Aromatoleum aromaticum EbN1: one gene and its partner. The protein of the gene in region 2 interacts with the protein of the main gene of each other region in a pairwise test. Links are inferred from orthologs where the notes say so. Each region holds a gene or a part of one and is shown on either strand. Other genes may lie near its edges.

The links. The genes of interacting proteins can lie anywhere in the genome.
Region 1: the proteins of ruvA (region 2) and ruvC interact in binary tests that used the Escherichia coli proteins (3 or more experiments, as listed by UniProt). The link is inferred for Aromatoleum aromaticum EbN1 from one-to-one orthologs.

Annotation. Positions count from the first base shown.
Region 1 is NC_006513.1:2,159,984-2,163,711, forward strand. Bases 443-3,400 are described here. They hold ruvC (crossover junction endodeoxyribonuclease RuvC), read right to left. Parts: upstream 2,222-3,400; coding sequence 1,664-2,221; downstream 443-1,663. Other genes in these bases: acuI (acrylyl-CoA reductase (NADPH)), read left to right, coding at 662-1,645; EBN1_RS10230 (hypothetical protein), read left to right, coding at 2,368-2,544; EBN1_RS10235 (sigma-54 interaction domain-containing protein), read right to left, coding at 2,647-3,400. In the rest of the region: EBN1_RS10215 (Gx transporter family protein), read left to right, coding at 1-437; more of EBN1_RS10235, read right to left, coding at 3,401-3,728.
Region 2 is NC_006513.1:2,329,961-2,337,538, reverse strand. Bases 2,930-5,696 are described here. They hold ruvA (Holliday junction branch migration protein RuvA), read left to right. Parts: upstream 2,930-3,896; coding sequence 3,897-4,496; downstream 4,497-5,696. Other genes in these bases: EBN1_RS11130 (hypothetical protein), read left to right, coding at 5,623-5,696; ruvB (Holliday junction branch migration DNA helicase RuvB), read left to right, coding at 4,552-5,613; EBN1_RS11145 (prenyltransferase), read left to right, coding at 2,930-3,861. Also shown: rsfS (ribosome silencing factor), read left to right, coding at 1-130; 23S rRNA (pseudouridine(1915)-N(3))-methyltransferase RlmH, read left to right, coding at 180-650; EBN1_RS11155 (Maf family protein), read left to right, coding at 737-1,357; rng (ribonuclease G), read left to right, coding at 1,451-2,905; more of EBN1_RS11145, read left to right, coding at 2,902-2,929; more of EBN1_RS11130, read left to right, coding at 5,697-5,919; EBN1_RS11125 (class I SAM-dependent rRNA methyltransferase), read right to left, coding at 5,907-7,097; EBN1_RS11120 (IclR family transcriptional regulator), read right to left, coding at 7,175-7,578. UniProt on the Escherichia coli protein: The RuvA-RuvB-RuvC complex processes Holliday junction (HJ) DNA during genetic recombination and DNA repair.

The DNA.
Region 1 (3,728 bases), 170 kb from region 2 along the record:
TGCCGCTGCCGGGAGTCAAGCCCGGGCTCGGGAACATCGTGATCCTGATCGTGCTGCTGCGCTGGGGCTGGCGCGATGCCGTATGGGTCGGGCTGCTGCGCGTGTTCGCGAGCAGCCTGCTGCTCGGGCAGCTGTTCGCGCCGGGATTCTTCCTCAGCCTCGCCGGCTCGCTGACGAGCCTCGCGACGCTGGGCGTGGCGAAGCACCTGCCGCGGCGCTGGTTCGGCCCGGTGAGCCTCAGCGTGTTCGCTGCGTTCGCGCACATCGGCGGGCAGCTCGCACTCGCGCGCGCGTGGCTCGTGCCGCACGACGGCGTGTTCTATCTCGTGCCGGTGTTCGCCGCGGCGGCGACGCTGTTCGGCCTGATCAACGGGCTGGTCGCAGCGCGGCTGCTGCGGGACCGCATTGCCGTACCGGCGGGCGCAGGCAAACGGTAGCGGACAGGGGCTGGCAGCAATTTTGCTCGTTCGGGAAAACACCGGGCCGTGCCAGGTTTTCTTGTCCCGCTCAGAGGGCGAAACAGCCAAGCTGTTTCCTGGGGGCGCTCAAGAAAACGCCGGGCCGTCCCAAGTTTTCTTGTCCCCCTCGGGGGGCGGAAACGGCAAAGCTGTTTCCTGGGGGCTCTCAATTCCCGGGCGACTTTCCATCGAAAGGAGGCATCATGTTCAAGGCGGTACTGATCGAGAAGGACGACGCCGGCTATCGGGCGACGCTGACCGACGTCGATGACGCGGGCCTGCCCGACGGCGACGTGACGGTGCGCGTCGCGTATTCGACGCTGAACTACAAGGACGCGCTCGCGATCACCGGCAAGGGGCCGGTCGTGCGCAAGTTCCCGATGGTCCCCGGCATCGACCTCGCCGGCACCGTCGAGCACAGCTCGCACCCGGAGTGCCGGGCTGGCGACCTCGTCGTGCTCAACGGCTGGGGCGTCGGCGAAGGACACTGGGGCGGGCTCGCGGAGAAGGCGCGCCTTGCCGGCGACTGGCTGGTGCCGCTGCCGGCAGCGTTCTCGCCGAAGCAGGCGATGGCGATCGGCACTGCCGGCTACACCGCGATGCTGTGCGTGATGGCGCTCGAACGCCACGGCGTGACGCCGGACCAGGGCGAAGTGCTGGTCACCGGCGCGAGCGGTGGCGTCGGCAGCGTCGCGGTGTCGCTGCTTGCGAAGCTCGGCTACCGCGTCGTCGCCTCGACCGGCCGACCGAACGAAGCCGAGTACCTGAAGGCGCTCGGCGCCGCCGAGATCATCGACCGGGTGCAGTTTTCGATGCCGGGCAAGCCTCTGGCGAAGGAACGCTGGACCGGCGCCATCGACACGGCGGGCAGTCACACCCTCGCGAATGTCTGCGCGAGCATGAAGTACCGCGGCGTCGTTGCCGCGTGCGGCCTCGCGCAGGGCATGGACTTCCCGGCGACGGTCGCGCCGTTCATCCTGCGCGGCGTCACCCTCGCCGGCGTCGACAGCGTCTACTGCCCGCGCCCCGAACGCCTGGAAGCGTGGCAGCGGCTCGCTCGCGATCTCGATCCGGCTCATCTCGACCTGATCTCGCACGAAGTCAGCCTCGCCGACGTGATCCGGCTCTCGGGCGAGTTGCTCGCCGGCCAGGTGCGCGGGCGGTTGATCGTCGACGTCAACCGTTGAGCACTTCTCCTGCGGGCGTCAGCCGGGGTCCGGCGCGACGAGGATGCGCCCGGCGCGGCGCCGCCCGGCGAATGCGCCCGCCGTGCCCTGGCCGCCGTGCGCGTGGCAGATCGCGCATGCGAGTGCGTCGGCGGCGTCCGGGCTCGGGCAGCCATCGAGCGCGAGCAGCCGCTGCACCATGTGCTGGACCTGCTCCTTGGCCGCTTTGCCGTAGCCGACGACCGCCTGCTTGACCTGCAGTGCGGTGTATTCATGCACCGGCAGGTCGCACGACACGGCGCCGCAGATCACCGCGCCGCGCGCCTGGCCGAGCAGCAGCGTCGATTGCGGATTGACGTTGACGAACACTTTCTCGACCGCGACCTGGTCGGGCGTGTAGGCCGCGACGACTTCGCGCACGCCGTCGAGCAGCGTCTTCAGCCGTCCGGGCAGTTCGCCGTCGCGCGTGCGGATGCAGCCGCTCGCGACGTAGCGCAGCTGGTTGCCGAGTTTGTCGATGACGCCGAAGCCGGTGATGCGCAGCCCCGGATCGAGTCCGAGAATGCGGGTGGCAACGACCGTGGAAGCGCTTTTCATGCCGCGCATTCTACGGGGCGTCGAGGACCGGCGGTGGAATCGAGGCACTGGCACGCGTCGTTCGTCCTGCATTCAGCGCCGTACACGCGCAGGGTCAAGAACTCGCCGGCCAGGCGGTGGTCATGCATGATGAGGGACGAGCGACGATGATTCCGCAAGTGGATCGGGTATATGTGGTCGAGCTGTGCAGCGGCGAGTTGCGGCGCTGGCGTTTTCTCGGGCTGGACCGCCGTGAATCGGCGTGGTGGCGCGACGAGGAAACCGGGCGCACGTTCTCCGAAGCGAGCCTGATGTACGTCTGGGAGATCGTCGCGGAGGCATGAACGACTCGGAAGCGTGGCAGGCGCTTTGTCGTATTCGCACGGCCTGCCGCTCGTCGCTTGGCGTCCTTCAATTCGCCCGCAGGCGTTGCCGGTGGTGGCCGCTCAGCTCCGGTTGAGCCGCTTCCACAAGGTCGTGCGCGACATGCCGAGCCGGCGCGCGGCTTCCGCCCGGTTGCCGCCGCACTGCTGGAGCATGCGCTGGATCTGCGCCTGCTCCTCGTCCGGCGTCACCTGCGTCGCGTAGTAGCGCGTCAGCGGCAGGGGCAGCAGTGCTTCGCGCGTCGACTCGACGGGCGTGACGACTTCGGGCAGCAGGTGCTGCGGCAGGATCGTCGCGCCGTCGGAATTGACGACGGCATATTCGAGCGCGTTGAACAGCTGCCGCACGTTGCCCGGCCAGCTGAAGGACTCCATCGCCACGATCGCCTCCGGCGACAGCCGCAGGTCGGGCCGGCGGTAGCGTTCGCCGAGTTCGCCGAGCAGGCGGCTCGCGAGCAGCGCGATGTCCTCGCGGCGCTCGCGCAGCGCCGGCACGTGCAGCGGCAGCACGTGCAGGCGGTAATACAGATCCTCGCGGAACTCGCCGCGGCCGACCATCCCGGCGAGGTCGCGATGGGTCGCAGCGACGACGCGCACATCGACCTTGCGCGGATGGTTCTCGCCGACGCGCACGATTTCGCGCTCCTGCAGCACGCGCAGCAACCGGGTCTGTGTTGCCGGAGAAATCTCGCCGATCTCGTCGAGCAGCAGAGTGCCGCCGTTGGCCGCTTCGAAGCGGCCCAGGCGGGCGCCGGTCGCCCCGGAAAACGAGCCTTTGGCATGGCCGAAGAGTTCCGATTCCTCGAGGTTTTCCGGCAGCGAAGCGCAATGCACGGCGACGTAGGGGCCTTTTGCGCGCGTCGAATTGTCGTGCAGTGCGCGTGCAACCAGTTCCTTGCCGACGCCGCTTTCGCCGGTGATCAGCACGTTGGCTTCACTTGCCGCGACGCGCAGCACTTTCTGGTAGAGGTCCTGCATCGCGCGGCTGCGCCCGGTCAGTCCGCCGAGCTGCCAGCGGTCGCGCACCTCGGCTTCGAGTTCGAGTTCGCGCGAGCGGTCGCGCAGCACGATCGCGCAGTACAGCCCGGAATCGTTCGGCGGTAGCAGCATCGCCCACATGCGCAGCGGAATGTCGACGCCCGTGG
Region 2 (7,578 bases):
TCTCGGCGACATCGTCGTGCATATCATGCAGCCGGCTACCCGCGACTTCTACAACCTCGAGGAACTGTGGGCGACGACGCCGAAACGCTCGCGCGTCGCCGCGGGCACGGCGCACTTGGCGTCCGAATGAACTGCGGGCCGCGGCGCGACGCCACCGCCTGGCGCAGCTGCCGTCGCCGATGAAGTTGCTGATCGTCGCCGTCGGCACGCGCATGCCGGCGTGGGTCGAGGCCGGTTTCGGCGAGTTCGCGCGACGGATGCCGCGCGAATTGCCGCTGCAGCTCGTCGAAGTGAAGGCCGAGCCGCGCACGACCGGCAAGACCGTCGAGGCGATGATGGCGGCCGAAGCGACACGCATCGAAGCGGCGCTGCCGGCGCGCTGCCGGCGCGTGATCCTCGACGAGCACGGCGCCGACCTGACGACGATGGCACTCGCACGCCGCCTCGAAGCCTGGCAGGCCGGCGGCGAGGACGTCACGCTGATCGTCGGCGGCCCGGACGGATTGTCGCCCGCGTTGAAGGCGACGGCGCACGAACGCCTGCGTCTGTCGAGCCTGACGCTTCCGCATGCGCTGGTCCGCCCGCTCCTTGCCGAAGCCTTGTATCGCGCGTGGAGCGTGCTGAAGAACCATCCCTATCATCGCGAGTAGCCGCGTGAACGATTGCCGCGCCGCCCGGCGGGGCTGCGCGCGGTAGAATTTCCGCCCACCTGCATATACCCGGCGCTCCGACACCAATGAAGCCCATTCAAGCCCGTATCTACCTTGCATCGCGCAGCCCGCGCCGGCGCGAACTGCTGCGCCAGATCGGTGTTCAATTCGAGCTGTTGGCGTTTCGCGGCGGCGAGCGCGGCAAGGACGCGGATGTCGACGAAACCCCGCACCCCGGCGAGCCCGTCGAACGTTACGTCGAGCGCCTCGCGCTGACCAAGGCCGAAGCGGGATGTCGGCGCCTGCAATGGCGTTCGCTGCCGCATCACGCCGTCCTGGGCGCCGACACGACGCTCGAGCTGGAGGGCCAAATCATCGGTAAACCGGTGGACGCCTCCGACGCCGCGGCGATCCTGCACCAGCTGTCGGGACGCACGCACCGTGTGCTGACCGCGGTCGCGCTGAGCGACGGCAGTCGCACGCGCAGCCGGACGAGCATCAGCGAAGTGCGTTTTCGTCCCCTCGACGACGACGAGATACGCCACTACGTCGCCACCGGCGAACCCATGGACAAGGCCGGCGCATACGGCATCCAGGGGCGGGCGGCGCTGTTCATCGAGGAGATCCGCGGCAGCTACACTGGAATCATGGGCCTGCCGCTGTTCGAAACCGCCCAGCTGCTCGAAAGCTTCGGCTATCCTTTGTAGCCGCCGGCGGCTCGCCTGCGGGGCGCGATGGGCAATGCGCAATCGATGACGCTGCGATCATCGATTGCGCATTCCCCATTACCGGTTTTCCCAATGAGCATCGAATTTCTCATCAACTTCACGCCGCAGGAGACGCGCGTCGCGATCGTCGAGCAGGGCGTCGTTCAGGAACTGCACGTCGAGCGCACTGCCAGCCGCGGCATCGTCGGCAACATCTACCTCGGCCGGGTCGTGCGGGTGCTGCCCGGCATGCAGTCCGCGTTCATCGACATCGGCCTCGAGCGCACCGCCTTTCTTCATGTCGCCGACATCTGGAGCGATCGCCACAACGGCGACGCCGGGCGGCCGATCGAGCGCATCCTCGCCGAAGGTCAGAACCTTACGGTACAGGTGCTGAAGGACCCGATCGGCACCAAAGGCGCGCGCCTGTCGACGCAGATCAGCATCGCCGGGCGGTTGCTCGTGTACCTGCCGCAGGAAAAGCACATCGGCATCTCGCAGCGCATCGAGGACGAATCCGAGCGCGAGGCGCTGCGCGAGCGCCTGACGCGACTCGTGCCGGCGGACGAAGCCGGCGGCTTCATTGTCCGCACGATGGCCGAATCGGCTTCCGACGACGAACTCGGTGCCGACATCGGGTACCTGCGCAAGCTGTGGAGCGAGATCCGCAACAGCGCGACCGGGCGTTTTCCGCCGAGCCTGCTGTACGAAGACCTCGGCCTCGGCCAGCGCGTGCTGCGCGACCTCGTCGATGACGACACTTCGCGCATCCTCGTCGATTCGCGCGAGAACCACCAGAAACTCACCGCTTTCGCCGCCGAGTACAGCCCCAAGGTGCTGCCGCTGCTCGAGCACTACAGCGGCGAGCGGCCGCTGTTCGACCTGCACAACGTCGAGGACGAGATCCAGAAAGCGCTTGCGCGGCGGGTCAGTCTCAAGTCCGGCGGCTACCTCATCATCGACCAGACCGAAGCGATGACGACCATCGACGTCAACACCGGCGGTTTCGTCGGCGCGCGCAACTTCGACGACACGATCTTCAAGACCAACCTCGAGGCGGCGCAGACGATCGCCCGCCAGCTGCGCCTGCGAAACCTCGGCGGCATCATCATCATCGACTTCATCGACATGGAAAACGTCGAGCATCGCGACATGGTGCTCGACGAGTTCCAGAAGGCGCTCGCGCGCGACCACACCAAGATGACGGTAAACGGCTTCACCGCGCTCGGCCTCGTCGAAATGACGAGAAAGCGCACACGCGAGTCGCTCGCCCATCTCCTGTGCGAACCCTGCCCGACCTGCGACGGCCGCGGCGAAGTCAAGACCGCGCGCACCGTGTGCTATGAAATCCTGCGCGAACTGCTGCGCGAGGCGCGCCAATTCAACGCGCGCGAGTTCCGCGTGCTCGCCGCACCGAACGTCATCGACCTCTTCCTCGACGAGGAATCCCAGTCGCTCGCGATGCTGTCGGACTTCATCGGCAAGCAGATCTCGCTGCATCCGGAAGCGAGCTACTCTCAGGAACAGTTCGACATCGTGCTGCTGTGAGTCGTGCTGCGCCTCCGGCCGCCGAGCCGACACCGCAACGCTACGCGAGCGCACTGCGGCGCTACTTCGCGGCGACGCGCCCGGCCTTCCTCAGCGTCACGCTCGCCGGTTGCCTGATCGGGCTTGCCGCGGCGCATGCCGACGGCGTCGCGCTGGATGGGCTGCGCGCAGTGGTCACGGTGCTGTTCGCGCTGCTCGCGCATGCCGGCGCGAACGTGCTCAACGACTATCACGACGCGGTCACCGGCGCCGACGCGGCGAACTCGGAGCGCATCTATCCGTTCACCGGCGGCAGCCGCTTCATCCAGAACGGCGTGCTCACGCTGCGCGAGACAGCGGCATTCGGCTACGCGCTGTTCGCACTGGTGATCCCGCCCGGACTGTGGCTCGCGCTCGGCGCGGGCGCCGGCCTGATTGCGATCGGATTGGCCGGACTTGTGCTCGGCTGGGCGTATTCGGCGCCGCCGCTCAAGCTCGCGAGCCGCGGAGTGGGCGAATTCGCCGTCGCGGCGTGCTGGCTGCTCGTCGTGGTCGGCGCCGATTTCGTCCAGCGCGGCGCGTTCGCCTGGACGCCGGTCGCGGCCGGCGTGTCGTTCGCGCTGCTGGTCGCGAACCTCCTCTACATCAACCAGTTCCCCGACTGCGCCGCAGACGCCGCAGCAGGCAAGCGCACGCTCGTCGTGCGCCTCGGCGCCGACACCGCGAAATGGGGCTATTTCGCCATCGCGCTGGTCGCCTACGGCTGGCTCGTGCTGCAGATCGGGCGCAACAACCTGCCCCAGGCGTGCGCGGCCGCAGCCCTGACGCTCGTACTGTCGCTGAACGCCGCGCGGCTGCTGCGCGAGCACGCTGCAGAGCCTGGCGCACTCGCCCCGGCGATCAGGCTGACGATTGCCGCGACGAACCTGCACGGCCTGGTACTCGCCGCAACGCTCGCGTTCGGCGCCCGCGGCTGACCGGGTACAACTCCCAGATATCCGGACCTCCACCCATGATCGGACGCATCACCGGCATCCTGCTGGAAAAGAACCCGCCGCAGATCGTCGTCGACACGCACGGCGTCGGCTACGAAATCGACGTGCCGATGAGCACGTTCTACGGCCTGCCGGCGACCGGCGAGTCGCTCTCGCTGTTCACGCATCTGGCGATCCGCGAGGACGGGCATTTCCTGTACGGCTTCGCGAGCGCCGACGAACGCGCGGCATTTCGCCAGCTGCTGAAAGTCTCCGGCATCGGCGCGCGCACCGCGCTGTCGGTGCTCTCCGGCCTGTCGGTCAGCGACCTCGCCCAAGCGGTCGCGCTGCAGGAAACCGGCCGCCTCGTGAAAATTCCCGGCATCGGCAAGAAAACCGCCGAGCGCCTGCTGCTCGAACTACGCGACAAGCTCGGCAGGGCGCTGCCAGGCTTCGGCGCGAGCACGGTTCCCGGCGCCGCAGCGCAGCCCGCGGATAGCCGCAGCGACATCCTCAACGCGCTGCTCGCGCTCGGCTACAGCGACAAGGAAGCGCAATCGGCGCTGAAAGCGATCCCGCCGGAGACGGGCGTCTCCGACGGCATCCGCCAGGCGCTGAAGCTGCTGTCGAAAGCCTGAGGCGGCGAAACCACGCGAGTTTCGCCGCACGGGCCGCTCAGGCTAAACTCTCGCGATGATCGAAACCGACAAACTGCAGGCCCCGCGGGTGATTTCGGCGCAGACTGCCGACCGCCAGGAAGACGTCGTCGAGCGCGCGCTGCGGCCGAAGCGGCTGGCCGAATATGTCGGCCAGGCAAAGATCCGCGAACAGCTCGAAATCTTCATCCAGGCGGCGAAGAACCGCCACGAGGCGCTCGACCACGTGCTGCTGTTCGGCCCACCGGGCCTGGGCAAGACGACGCTCGCGCACATCGTCGCTGCCGAGATGGGCGTGAACCTGCGCCAGACTTCGGGGCCGGTGCTCGAACGGGCAGGCGACCTCGCCGCACTGCTGACGAACCTCGAACCGCACGACGTGCTGTTCATCGACGAGATCCACCGCCTGTCGCCGGTCGTCGAGGAAATCCTTTATCCGGCACTCGAGGATTTCCAGATCGACATCATGATCGGCGAAGGGCCTGCGGCGCGCTCGGTCAAGCTCGACCTGCCGCCTTTCACGCTGGTCGGCGCGACGACGCGCGCCGGGATGCTGACGAACCCGCTGCGCGACCGTTTCGGCATCGTGGCGCGGCTCGAGTTCTACACGCCGCACGAGCTCGCATACATCGTCGGGCGCTCCGCCGGCCTGCTCGATGTCGCGATCGACGACGCCGGAGCGGTCGAGATCGCGCGGCGCGCCCGCGGCACGCCGCGGATCGCGAACCGGCTGCTGCGCCGCGTCCGCGACTATGCGCAAGTCAAAGCCGACGGCGACATCACCGCCCCCGTCGCCGACGCCGCGCTGCTGATGCTCGACGTCGATCACCTCGGGCTCGACCTGATGGACCGCAAGCTGCTCGGCGCGATGCTCGAGAAGTTCGGCGGCGGCCCGGTCGGCCTCGACAACCTCGCGGCCGCGATCGGCGAGTCGTCCGACACAATCGAGGACGTGCTCGAACCGTACCTGATCCAGCAGGGCTACCTGCAGCGCACGCCGCGCGGGCGCATCGCGAGCGCATCGATCTGGCAGCATTTCGGCCTCGCCTTTCCCCGCCGCGCCGGCGACGAAAGCGCGGAGCTGTTTTCCGCTCCCTGAACGCTCGCAATGCGCACGTTCCAGGCTCTGGCGATCGTGCTGTGCGTGTTCGGCGCGATCCACCTGCTGCAAGGGCCGACGTTCTTCTGGCCCGATCGCTTCGATCCGTCCCGCGGCGTGCTTCTCGGCGGCCTGTCGTCGCGGCTGCTCGGCGGCGGCCGGCCTGCGCCGCGTCGCTGGCAGGGGCGGTATTTCCTGCTGGTCGTGCTCGCGCTGGGTCTGGTCAGCGCTGCCTTCACGACGGGCGAGCGCGGACCGAACCCGGACTGGCGCGCGCCACCCGGCGAACGCGCTCAGCCGACCTGAATCGCGAGCCCCTTGAGGTATTCGCCTTCGGGCGCTGCAAGGCCGACCGGGTGATCGGCGGACGCGGACAGGCGATGCAGGATACGCGCATCGACGCCAGCGTCGCTCGCCGCGCCGGCGACGATTTTCTGGAACAGTTCGAGGCCGATGCCGCCCGAACAGGAGTACGTCATCAGTATCCCGCCGGGATTGAGCAGGCGCAAACCGAACAGGTTGATGTCCTTGTACGCGCGCGACGCCCGGTCAGCGTGCGCCGCGGACGGTGCGAACTTCGGCGGATCGAGCACGATCAGGTCGAAACGCCGCCCCTCGCTTTTCAGTACGCGCAAGGCCTCGAACACATCGGCCTGCAGCCATTCGGCGCGGCTCGCGTCGAGTTGCGGATTCATCGCAAGATTGCGTCGCCCCGCGTCGAGCGCCGGGCCGGACGAGTCGATCGACAGCACAGACGTCGCGCCGCCGGCCAGCGCCTGCAGCGAGAATCCCCCGGTGTAGCAGAAGCAGTTCAGCACGCTGCGCCCGGCCGCGAACAGACCCGTCAGGCGGCGGTTGTCGCGCTGGTCGAGGTAGAAACCGGTCTTGTGGCCACTGATGACATCGACTTCCATGCACACGCCGTTCTCGACGATCGTCAACACGTCCTGCGGCAGCTCGCCGTGCACGCAGCCGGTCTTCGGCCCGAGCCCTTCGAGGCCGCGCACGTCGGAATCGGAGCGCTCGTATACCGCTGTGCAACCGGTCGCCTGCACCAGCCCGGCAACGATCGCATCGCGCCATTTCTCGGCGCCGGCGCTCGTCAGCTGCACGACAGCGACGTCGCCGAAGCGGTCCGCGATGACGCCGGGCAGGCCATCCGACTCGCCATGGATCAGCCGCACTCCGCTCTCGTCGGCGAGCAGCGGATGCGTCGCCCGGCGCGCGACCGATTCGGCGACGCGGCGCTTGAAGAACGCATGGTCGATCGTGATGTCGACAGCGAACGACCACATCCGGGCGCGGATCTGCGATTCCGGCGACCACGCCGCGCGACCGAGGAACCGGCCGTCAGCGGCGACGACCTCGACGGTGTCGCCCGGCCGCGCGCGCCCGTCGAGGCGGGCCACCGAACCGGCGAAAACCCATGGATGACGACGCAGGAGCGAACGCTCCTTGCCGGGATTGAGGACGAGCTTGGACATCGGAAGGCGGACCGCAGGGAGATGAGTCAGGCGTGAGAGTGTAAGGCGAGCGGCGCCGGCTCGCCAGCGCCACCGCCTCAGGTCTTGTCGGGGTCTGTCCGGTCCCAGGCGTGCTTCAGCCTCCGCACGCGATCCGCGGTTTCGAGGAACTCCGGCAGATCGCGCGAGCACAGGAGCGAGCCGAAATGCTTCAGTGCCTGCGGCGTGAGGTACAGGTGCCCGTTCTGCTGCTTGCGGATCCAGCCCAGCTCGACGAGGCGCCCGATCTTGCGCCGGACCGTCTCGCGCGGCAAGCCGGTGGCAGCAGCGATCGAATAGGCGTTGCACGGCCGCAGCCGGGACATATGCGCCTCGTCGGATTCGCCCTCGGTCTCGTCTGCCGTGAGGCGATCGCTTTCATCGTCGTGTTCGAGCGCGCCGATGTTGTGCAGCGCGATCTCGCCCAACAGGATCGGCAGGAGGATGTCTCGCTCGAACTCCT